2 regions of the Psychrobacter sp. GW64-MNA-CIBAN-0177 genome follow, and region 1 is predicted to be linked to the other one. Evidence: predicted binding sites of a transcription regulator. Region 1 holds the regulator's gene; the other holds the start of a gene.
The links. The regulator PhoB, encoded in region 1, activates phosphate uptake and scavenging genes when phosphate is short. The targets are predictions, from matches to a motif close to TGTCATNAANCTGTCATAA.

Region 1 (6,099 bases):
CTGGCGATATCGTTGGCTATGTTGGCGACAGCGGTAATGCCAAAGGCACGCCGACCCACGTGCATTATGGTATTTATATCAATGGCAGCGCGGTTAACCCCTACCCACTTCTACAAAAAAATTAGGAGGTATGGGCAGAACGCACATACGCGGCTGGAAATACTGCACTAAAGGTCGAGCCTTTGCCTTCTACCGACTCTATCGTTAATTGCGCCTCATGTTGATATAAAACGTGCTTCACAATAGCCAAGCCTAAGCCCGTACCACCGCTAGCACGGCTACGTCCACTATCGATGCGATAAAAGCGTTCCGTCAAGCGCTCGATATGTTGGGGCGCAATACCGAGACCATCATCTTCAACAGCAAAGCGGCAGCCTTCCGCTGTTTTTGTCCAGCTGATAGCTATATTGCCACCCTTTGGCGTGTATTTGATGGCATTAATGACCAAATTGGATAAGGCACTCGTTAAGTACATCTGTGATCCGTATAACCCATCGTAAGTGTCTATCTGCAAATGAATAGTATGATTATATTCTTGGTTATACGCTTGCGCATCATCATAGATATGCGTCAGTAACTTGGTCATATCAATGTCATTAAGCTCGTGCGTCTCTTCGATTTCGATACGAGACAACAGCAGTAAGTCATTTACAATCCGATTCATACGGGCAGTCTGCTGAGTCATTAGCTCAAAGCCACGTCGCCACTGCGGTGGCATATCTTCCTGCTCGGAAAAATTTTCTAAATATCCCATCAACACAGTCAATGGCGTGCGCAGCTCATGCGAGACATTGGCGACAAAATCACGACGCATTTCCTCCAAATGCTGCAAGCGGGTCACATCATAAATGATCAGTAATTTTTCATCATCGAAAGGCGTAAGCTCACACTTTAGATAACGTTTAGGGTCTCGCCATGACACCATGTGCACACCATCGCTCGGTGGGGTGATAGCCTGATAGTACTGGCGAAATTCTGGTATGGTGATAAAGTCAAAAATACTCTGACCTTTATCAGTTGCCTGCAATAACAACAAGTCTTCCGCTGCCTGATTCCACCATTCCAAACCATCTTCATCATTGAGCAAAATAACCGCATCCCGTAACGCTCGTAAGGCGCTGCGGATTTTTTTAAGTTGATCCGTTGTATTGTGCTGGGCAACTTGCGCTTGCTCACCCTGTTGCTCATTTTCTATCGGCATCATAGGCATTATCGGTGTTGTCATCGTCATTTATCATCCCTACCACTAGATACTGTGTTTCTTTACGCTTACCAAGACATTTTCTGCGGCTGATTAAATGGATTCAATCAAGCTAGAAAACCGATACCCAGTACCGCGTACCGTTTGTATCAGCGTAGCACAATCATAAGGCTGCAGTAATTTACGTAAGCGCCGAATATGTACATCAATCGTCCGGTCTTCAATATAGACATTGCCGCCCCAAACCTGATCTAGCAGCTGTGTCCGCGTATAAGCACGCTCTGGATGACTCATAAAAAATGCCAACAATCGATACTCTGTCGGACCGATATCGATGAGCTGACCCGCTGCCGTCACGCGCTGGCTTTTAGGATCTAAGCTAAGCTTGCCGATTTCGATAGGCTTATCAGCGCTGAGTGCACTACTACGACGTAGCACCGCCTTGATTCTTGAGATTAGCTCACGTGTTGAAAAAGGCTTGGTCATATAGTCATCAGCCCCAGCATCGAGCCCATGAACCTTACTGTCTTCTTCACTTTTGGCAGTCAGCATAATGACCGGTATCTCGGCGAGCGAATCGTCGTTTTTGAGCATCCGGCAAAAATCAATGCCGCTTTTTTCACCGTTCAGCATCCAATCTAATAGTATCAGCGCCGGACGGTGATCAACCACTTGCTGATGCGCCTCTGCTACGTCCGCAGCGTGCAGGCTATCAAAGCCAGCCATCTCTAAGGTCATCGCAATCATTTCACGAATCGCAGGCTCATCCTCAACGATCAAAATTTGCTCATTATACATACGGCAGCCTTGTTATTAGATTTTAAGATTCAAAAATTTAGCGCACCAAAACTCAAATTAGGAAAATTAACATAAAGAAATTAAGATACAAAAAAGGCAATACACAGTCACCAGTTTCTACTTATTAAACGGGTTAATTATGACAGCTTCATGACAACGGCTTTCTAGACTTCTAATAAAAAGTTTAGTGGCCCATCATTGACGCTTGCCACTTGCATATCAGCACCAAATTGACCAGTGGCAACATTGTGATGCTGAGTTTTAGCATAAGTAATCATTTGCTCAAACAACATTTGAGCAGCATTAGGTGCCATCGCGCCACCAAAATCAGGGCGACGACCCTTGTCTGTTTTTGCCATCAAGGTAAATTGCGACACCAATAATAGCCCGCCACCGACCTGTTGCACATTTTTATCCAGTTTACCGACCTTGGCAGGATCGTCATGATTTTCAAATATGCGATAGGTCAGAATTTTATCAATCATGCGCTGGGCAGTTTGCAGGCTATCATCATGCCCCAAGCCAATATACGCCAACACCCCATGCTCGATGGCACCGATATTTTGTGCATCGACGCTGACACTGGCACAGTGAACCCGTTGTATAAGCGCTTTCATTTAGAGCCTTTTTTATTTATAAATGTCTGACAGATTATGGTCATACAATACTCTGCTGTCCATGATAAAATACCGCCATTGATTTGCTTATTAATTATTACATCAAACCCTATCTTGGTAGCCCGATTATGAATTTATTTACTACCCTTCAACAATTTGTCCCGCAGCAGCAGCTGAGTAAAGTCGCTGGGCGTCTAGCCGCCAGCCGTCATCCGTATGTCAAACGTGCCTTTATTCGTAGTTTTGCCAAGGCTTACGGCGTCAGCTTAGGTGAGTATGAGCGTCAGAGCTTTAATGCTTATGAGAGTTTTAATGACTTCTTTACCCGTGAGCTCAAAAAAAACGCCCGTATCATCGATAGCAGCGTAAACGGTATTGTCAGTCCTGCCGATGGTATCATCTCGCAGCTAGGACAGATTGAAGACCATAAATTGCTGCAAGCCAAAGGTCGTCATTATGACGTTGGTCAATTACTGGCCAATAGCGAAGATGGCAGCTATTTCGCTGATGGTAGCTTTGCGACCGTGTATCTAGCGCCCAGCAATTATCACCGCGTTCATATGCCTTTTGATGGTACCTTGACCAAGACCCGCTATGTACCGGGTACGCTGTTTTCGGTCAATAATACCACAGCCGCTAACGTGCCTGATTTGTTTGCCCGTAATGAGCGCTTGGTCTGTTTATTTGATACAAAATATGGCAAAGCGGCCGTGGTAATGGTTGGCGCTATGATTGTCGCTGGTATCGAAACCGTCGCTACCGGAAAAATCAGCCGCACTGAGGACATCCAAGAAGCAGATCACGACATGAGCTTTGAGAAAGGCGATGAGCTTGGACGCTTTTATTTAGGTTCAACGGCGATTGTCGTCTTACCAAAAGCCGCAAAAGCGGATTGGCAGGACAGCATGAAAGCCAATAGCGTGGTAAAAATGGGACAGCTATTGGGTGAGGCAAAAACTCAGCAAGCTTAGTTTTTAAGAAAATCATAGTACTAAAAAGCCCAGTTAAACGTAGATGATGACGTTTAACTGGGCTTTTTAATGGCTGTTAGTTTGTACTACTTCTATTTTGTATTGCCTATTTTTACTACTTTGGGCTACCCTGTGCAAAGGCCTTTATCAATATCGAAAGTGTTTGTGTATAGGATAAGCATAAAGGATGTTTTCTTCTTGCGTACCACGGCCAATATTATGAATAATCAGCGGCGCACCATCAGCAGCTGCTTTGTCTGAGACGATACCTATATGCGGCAAACCGCCGTTTGGCAAGCGCCACGTTACAATATCTCCGGCTTTAAAGCTGTCTTTATCAGTCGTAGATAACGTTTTTCCATGACGCGCAAAAAACGTTTCAAGATTGGGCACACGTCGATGATCGATATTTTTGTCCGTTGACTTCAAGCCCCAAGTCTTTGGATAGGCGGACCAATTTCCTTTCATATCATGATTGACCAACTGCTGCAAATCCACATTTTGCAAACGATAAGCACGGACAATCACATCGGTACAGACACCGGTCTCTATTGCTACATCGCCACGCGGAAACTCCAATTTACGATAAGTAGGATCATAACTCACCGTAACACCGATCTGTTTTTTGGCATCGTGCGCCAATTTATCACCATCACTGATAGGAGCAAGCGCTTGCGCCATTTGCGCTAGTCCCAGCATGCTGACAAAGGCTAGAGATTTACACAATGTTTTATAGTTTTTAAATAAGCGCATGTAGCCTCTCTGTTATTATTGATACTATTCAATATAAAGGTTTTAGACAGCGTCAACCATGGTGAGTCAGTAAAAAGGTGACGCTGTTAAATGACAATACTATTGAATGACAAAGCTATTAAATGACCACACTATTAAATAAAAAGGCTATTAAATAAAAAGGCTAGCTGTCAAATCTGCTATCAATTTACTTATCAATCAGCCATCCTTGCTTAGTCGCATATTCAATCTGTTTTGCTATCCAATCATGGATACTCGGAAAGCTGTCTTTAATAAAGCCATGCGCGCCAGCAACTTGCGAGCGTGTAACGTTAGCATCAATCCAAGTTTTTCCATTGGTATTTATATTAAGCAAAAATGGTAACAAGCGATCAACTACTCTTAGCAGTTGGGTTTCTTTACTATCACCTGTTTCCTGCTCTTCCCAAATCTCACTTAAATCAGCAATCCCATTTCCACGCTCATTTTGCAATCTAACAATTCCCGCACGTTCTTCAACATGCGCATCAACTCGCGTATCGGCGTATAAAAAAGTATCGCCGGCATCAATCTCGCCTAAATCATGTATTAGTGCCATCTTGAGCAATTTCTCATGATTGACATCCAGCTCAAACAAATCAGCGATTGACCAACACGCCATCGCCAAATGCCAAGAATGCTCGGCAGAGTTTTCTAAACGGGTCGTACCCGTCACATAGCTGCGCCGATTAACACGTTTAAGCGCATCAAGCTCTAATAAAAAATGGGTCACGTCATCAATACCGATGTTGGAGGGAATCTTCGGGTTGGGTACTGGGGTCTGCTTGGTTGATAATATGGCGTTTTCTGACATGGCTTTCTCTCATTTAAACGGTGAATGGTTAACGCTGTATCCGAATCTAATCTTTACGCAAAAGTAATTATTGTAGTCGACATTTTGCGCGTACTGCTAACCATCTAAATTTTTGCAGGGGTAATAATAGCAAGTGTCTTAATTTTTTATTGTTTAAGATTCAACTAATGCTCATAATAAGTCAGCAGGCAGATTGTAAAACAATTTATAAGAACCTGCACCAGACAAGGATATGTCGATGCCACCCACCACTGACGCTGCAACGCGTGCCACTTTACCACTTGCTACGGCACCACCTTTTAAGAAAAAACCGCCTAATAAATGGCTTATTATCGCAGGATTCTCTCTTTTACTTGGGGTCAATCAGTTTTTATGGCTGACCTTTGCGACCATCGTAATTAGCACCGAGGCACATTTCGGCGTTAATGAGTTTTTCGCCAATTTATTAACTTTGATGTTCCCTATCGTTTTTGTGTTGCTTGCCATCCATTCAGGCAAGGTGCTCGATAACATTGGCTATAAAAAAATCGTAAGCATAGCCGCGCTGCTTATGCTGATAGGCTCAATCATACGCTGGTTGGGCGCTGATCATTATTGGCTAGTATTTGCAGGGCAATTGCTTATCGCCATCGCTCAGCCGTATATTACCAATGCCATTAATCAGGTGACCTCGGATTGGTTTGATAAATCGCAAATCGCCACCGTAACGGGCGTGATTATGGGCGGGATGTTTTTGGCGACTGCCCTTGGTGCTTTTGCCCCTGCCCCATTAATCGAGGCGTTTGGCTTCTCTGGCATGCTACTTATCAATGTTATTATTACGGCGGTGGCAGTAGTAGGCTTTTTATTAGTGGTCGTTGAAAAACCCAAACAACAAGATAGCGCTATCTCACTGCACGAAATCGAATCGCTATTAAAAAATAAGCG
Region 2 (6,099 bases), on a different contig from region 1:
CGGTTACTGAAGATAATAACGGGCTTGAGACATCTGATTTCTATATGCCAACCAATACTGGTTTAGAGCAATTCAGAGCAGATTCAAAGTATATCAACCTGGATTTGTCGTCAGGGTTGCATACTATTACAGCTACTTATGACGTCCAGCCGCATTATTATGGCAGTGATTGGACTGGGATAAGCACTTACTCTTATTCGTTAGTGCCGATGAATGAGAGCGTCAGTGATGATAAGCAGTTTAAAGGGTCATTTATTAAGCTAAATTTCAATGGTGGTTTAGACTATATCAGTATGGATATCGATGGCACGAAGAATACTTTACCTTCTAATAACCAATGGCATTTCAACGATAATCTTGCGAAAGAGATTGATTTTATTATTCAAGCACCTCTGAATCCTGTGGCAAAAGTTTTGACGGCTGTTTCGCCATTCATAACTATAAGTTTCGCGCTATTTGTATTGGGTGGACTGCATTTACGTATGATGAAACGTAGACAGCAAGCCCAGCCCGAAACCCTTTGGACAGTCATGCTGGTGGGTGGTTTTCTAGTGCCTCTGCTTAGCCTGATAATTTATTACCTCTATCTACTGGTGACAGATATGATCATTGGTCAAGGCGCAACAGGAGAAAGTCGCGATTTGTTCTTTATATGGGTTTTGCCGTTAGGCTATATAGTAATAACACCTATTTATTTGATAATTAGTTTTGTGGTTTTTATGATGGTTAAACAGACGGTTACTAAAACAGTAAAGTAATTATAGTTGAAGGCTGTAAATAGCTTTGTGATTCGCGAACAGCTAGCTGACGAGCCATTTGAGAGAATATTAATGCGTAGGACCATTTTAGGATTGCTTTTATTAAGCCACAGTATGTTTAGCTATGCCAATATGGCGTCTCCCATTATCGACGGTACTAATGCCAGTACGGCATATTCAAGCAAAGATATCGATATATTGTCTGAAAACATAGATATCAATATTGCTGAAGGTTTTAATCAAGCTGACTATGATGTCACTTACGAAATTTATAGCGCTAAAAAAGGCGATCGAATACCTTTGGTTTTTGAGGTGTTCGATAGCATAGGTAATGATGCAGACAAAAGCTTTATAGTCGAAGTCGATGGGCAAGCGGTACCAGTACTTATCAATTATGATTATAAAAGTCATTCAAAATCATTGCCCGCTTATCATGATCCAGAAACGGATACGGCCGTACAGTTCCATAATGACGCTAAATACTTTGAGATAAACTTAAGCGAAGGCAATCATGTCATTAATGTTAAATATTCTGCCTATCCTACAGTAAACCGTAGTGATTGGACCAATCAATATATCTATAGCTATTCATTAAAACCTGCCAAAACTTGGAAAAGCTTTGGTGACCTGACCGTTACTCTAAAGATTGCTGATGAATCGAAATACTTGAAGACTAATCTTGGCGAACCTTTAAGTGGGATGATAAAAGCAGATTCGAAGTGGGTCTTTGATCATCTGCCTCAAGATGTTCTTGAGATATCTTACCGACAGCCACCAAGTTCTTTGGCTCAATGGCTGATTGATTTAGATGGAAGAGTAGTGTTTTTAGTATCAATAATGTTATTTGGTTTTATGCATTATAGATCGTTGCGTTCGAGTCACAAAAAGCACTCTAAACAAGCAAAAGCAATCCTTTGGTCGGGAGTGTTCATTGTGCCTCTCATAGCATTGATAATAGTTTTCTATAAAATTTACTTTATAGACTGGTTACTAGGCGAGCATGCCAGCAGGTATCATGGATATACAATTTTTATTATTGTCTTTGGCTATCCACTGGTTTTGCCTTTTTATTTACTCATTATGAAACTGTGCGACTCTTACTTCAAACGAGTTTTTCCACGAGACTCAAAAATAAACGTAAAAAAAGCTTAAACCTAGCGACTAGATTTAAGCTTAAGCATTAAATATTAAACAATCAAACTTCTTTATATAATTTGCGTCCTTCACTATTATATTTGTCGGTCATCTCTGCCATACCTTGGCTCACTTCCTCGGCACTGGCTTCACCAACTTGCCCGACCAGCTCAGTATCTACCTCTTTGAACAGATGACCAGCCCCAGTTAGGTCGCCGGTTTGTGGGGTTACTTTTTTATTTGCGGCAGCCTTATCTAGTCCAGCGGCATAATCTCGCACATTTTGAGTGATTTTCATCGAGCAAAATTTAGGTCCACACATCGAGCAGAAGTGGGCAGATTTGTGCGCGTCTTTTGGTAGCGTCTCGTCATGATATTCACGGGCGGTATCAGGGTCGAGCGCCAGATTAAACTGATCATCCCAGCGGAATTCAAAACGCGCTTTGGACAAGGCATTATCACGAGATTGTGCACCCGGATGGCCTTTGGCAAGGTCAGCCGCGTGCGCCGCGATTTTATAAGTGATGATACCGTCTTTAACATCTTTTTTATTAGGCAGACCTAAATGCTCTTTTGGCGTCACATAGCACAGCATTGCGGTGCCAAACCAGCCGATCATAGCAGCACCAATGGCGCTCGTGATATGGTCATAACCGGGTGCGATATCAGTAGTTAGAGGTCCTAGTGTATAAAATGGCGCGTCGGCACAAACCTCAAGCTGCAAATCCATATTTTCTTTAATACGGTTCATTGCTACGTGACCGGGACCTTCAATCATGACCTGTACGTCATGCTTCCAAGCCACTTGGGTCAACTCGCCAAGGGTACGCAGCTCACCAAATTGTGCTTCGTCGTTGGCATCTTGCAAGCAGCCCGGACGTAAGCCATCGCCTAAACTAAATGCCACATCATACTGTTTCATAATCTCGCATATATCTTCAAAATGCGTGTATAAAAAGCTCTCTTTATTATGAAACATGCACCACTGCGCCATGATAGAGCCACCACGCGAGACGATACCTGTTAGGCGGTTGGCCGTCAGCGGCACGTAGCGCAGTAGTACGCCGGCGTGAATGGTGAAGTAATCAACGCCTTGTTCGGCTTGCTCGATGAGCGTATCGCGGAATATCTCCCACGTGAGGTCTTCTGCCACGCCATCGACTTTCTCTAAGGCTTGATAAATAGGGACGGTACCAATCGGCACGGGCGAGTTACGAATCAGCCATTCGCGGGTTTCGTGAATATGATTGCCCGTAGATAAATCCATGATGTTGTCCGCGCCCCAGCGCGTCGCCCACGTCATTTTTGACACTTCTTCGTCGATAGATGAGCCGAGCGCTGAGTTGCCGATATTGGCATTAATTTTCACCAAGAAGTTACGGCCGATAATCATTGGCTCGGACTCAGGGTGATTGATGTTGTTGGGGATAATGGCGCGGCCAGCGGCTACTTCGCTGCGCACAAATTCAGGGGTAATAATAGTTGGCGTGTTGGCACCAAAGTTCTCGCCATCATGTTGGCGCATATCGGTCAGTTCGTGCTGCTTTTGCGTTTCACGAATGGCGATGTATTCCATTTCAGGCGTAATAATGCCGCGACGGGCATAGTACATTTGCGTGACGTTCTTTCCTGCTAATGCACGGCGTGGTTTGTCGATATGGGCGAATCTAAGATTGGCGGTACTGATATCGCGGGCGCGCGCCAGTCCGTAAGAGCTCGACAATCCGTTCAATTGTTCGGTATCACCGCGCTCAGCAATCCAGCCTTCGCGTAGCTTTGGTAAGCCTTTCGTCAAATCGATCTCGACATTAGGATCGGTGTAAACGCCAGAAGTGTCATAAACATAAAAAGGTGGGTTTTGTTCCCAATCGGTTTCAGGCACGCCTTGTATCGGAGTAGGGTCAAGGGTGATTTCGCGCATCGGTACTTGAATGTCAGGACGTGAGCCCTCGATATAGACTTTTCTAGAAGCGGGAAGGACACGGTGTAGGTCGCGCGCGTCTTCTTCAAAGCGGGCATCATTGGCGGTACGGTGAGCAGGGGTTTTGAGGGCATCGGCTTTTTTATCCGCTTTACTGTCAGTTGTTTGACTAGCATTGGCAGTAAGAGGGGCGTCAGTAGCTGGGATGTGGGTTTGGGCTGTTTGTAAATCTGAAGTAGTCATATGCTGTCCTAGCGTGTTGGTTTTTGAATAAAAGCAACACCGCCAGTAGCTGCGGGGATTGGCCTATATGATACGGACAAATTCAATCGTAAAACAAACCTGCTAGCGCTATCAAACCTAAACGTAGTCAGTGATCTTTAGCTGATTGATGGACGCGACTGATTATTAAAGCGCTATATCCGCATAACAATGCTAGTAGATAGTGGCGATAATAAAAAGGCATTTCTGCGCGCCCTTTGTACTTATATAACATAGGCTTGAGACTTCCCTGCGTCGGTACTAACCGCATCAGGTTCAGCGGGTGATCTCTCAGCGAATGTATCAAAAGGCTTATGAAATAAGCTCGTAATACACCGCACCCCGAGTCTGTCAGTGTTGTAAATCCCCTTCATACTAGCAAAATTCTGCGCGCGCGGCTAATGATATTTGGCTATACGTATCTCGTTTCAACTCTATATTTTATGGCTTTATAAACGCAGCTGGCTAATATCGCCCAACAACGTGACTCAAATTAATTGACTGTCAGGTCCTCAAATGAGACTTTTTTAACACGACTGAAATATTAAAAAGGTTGTCATCAAACTGTCATAAAGATTTGACAAGATAGCACGCATGTCACAAACAAACCTTTTTCATATCGTTGTCAAACTTTAGGAGCCTTACATGCGTTATTCGTTATTAGCAGTAGCCGTTAGTTGTACATTAATGCTCACGGCATGTAATAAATCAACCGACACGGCAGAGCCCACTGCTGATACTAGCAGTAGCGCTGTTACCACGGCTGAAACCACCTCTCAAACAGCCTCTTCTGCTACCACAGGTTTTAAATCTGCTGAAAATATCGCCATGAATATCACGGGTGCAGGTGCATCATTCCCGCAGCCTATCTATGCCAAATGGTCATACGACTATAACGCTGCCACTGGTGGCCAAGTCAACTATCAATCGATTGGCTCATCTGGTGGTATCAAACAAATTCAATCAAAAACCGTTGACTTTGGTGCTTCTGATGCACCGATGACGCCTGAAGAGCTTGAAGAGTCTGGCCTTATTCAGTTTCCAACCGTTATTGGTGGCGTCGTGCCAATCGTCAACATCGATGGTATAGAGCCGGGCGCATTGAAGCTAGACGGTACAACCTTAGCAGATATCTATTTGGGCAAAATCAGTAAATGGAATGACCCAGCTATCAAAGCCATGAACCCAGATCTGACTTTGCCAGATGCGGCAATCACGACGGTATTCCGCTCAGACGGTTCAGGTACGACTTTTAACTTTACGGACTATCTGGCCAAAGTCTCACCAGATTGGAAAGACACGGTTGGTGTTGATAAAACAGTCAAATGGCCGACCTCTGCGACTGGTGCAGGCGGTAAAGGTAACGAAGGGGTTTCAAGCTACGTCAACCGTATGAAAAACTCTATCGGCTATGTTGAGTATGCTTACGCTAAGCAAAACAAAATGTCACATACGGCATTGAAAAATGCAGCTGGCAACATCGTGCAACCATCAGCTGAGACCTTTGCTGCGGCAGGTGATATTGATTGGTCACAGCAAGAAGGCTTTTATAAAGTCATCACCAACTCTGAGACTGACCAAGCATGGCCTATCGCTGCTGCCACCTTTATCTTAGTCCATAAGCAACCAGAGAATCCTCAGCAAGTTGCTGGCGTGTTGAACTTCTTTGACTGGGCTTATAGCCAAGGTGATGATGATGCCATGGCACTAGACTATGTACCATTCTCTGACACGGCAGTGGCCTTGTTCAAAGCAAAATGGAACGACGTAAAAGGTAGCGATGGACAGCCTGTCTATAAACCTGCTCAGTAATTCGATAGTCATTATTTAATAACGATCGAATTACCCTTTCAAACAACTATTCTCCGGTAGTTGTTTGAAAGGTTTTATCACAGCGAATTTAATCGCAAAGCCAATGATATTTATAGCTTCTGATACTTATATCTGCTGAGTTTGTTGTGATAAAACCTGATAAACACACTCATTTTTTAATCTTATCCTATTGAATGCTGAGACACTTATGAC

Region 2: a site for PhoB is predicted at 4,629-4,647, ahead of pstS (phosphate ABC transporter substrate-binding protein PstS). Genes of this name have one in related genera too.

The regions. Positions count from the first base shown of each region.
Region 1 is NZ_JBEOOY010000018.1:14,757-20,855, forward strand. It holds gene AAEY79_RS10855 (M23 family metallopeptidase) at 1-125, shown strand, start outside; gene phoR (phosphate regulon sensor histidine kinase PhoR) at 122-1,231, opposite strand; gene phoB (phosphate regulon transcriptional regulator PhoB) at 1,295-1,999, opposite strand; gene dtd (D-aminoacyl-tRNA deacylase) at 2,164-2,616, opposite strand; gene asd (archaetidylserine decarboxylase) at 2,745-3,587, shown strand; gene AAEY79_RS10880 (DUF1287 domain-containing protein) at 3,735-4,340, opposite strand; gene AAEY79_RS10885 (HD family hydrolase) at 4,528-5,172, opposite strand; gene AAEY79_RS10890 (MFS transporter) at 5,411-6,099, shown strand, end outside.
Region 2 is NZ_JBEOOY010000004.1:85,507-91,605, reverse strand. It holds gene AAEY79_RS04240 (hypothetical protein) at 1-758, shown strand, start outside; gene AAEY79_RS04235 (hypothetical protein) at 765-1,910, shown strand; gene thiC (phosphomethylpyrimidine synthase ThiC) at 1,954-4,056, opposite strand; TPP riboswitch at 4,305-4,429, opposite strand; gene pstS (phosphate ABC transporter substrate-binding protein PstS) at 4,720-5,886, shown strand; gene pstC (phosphate ABC transporter permease subunit PstC) at 6,095-6,099, shown strand, end outside.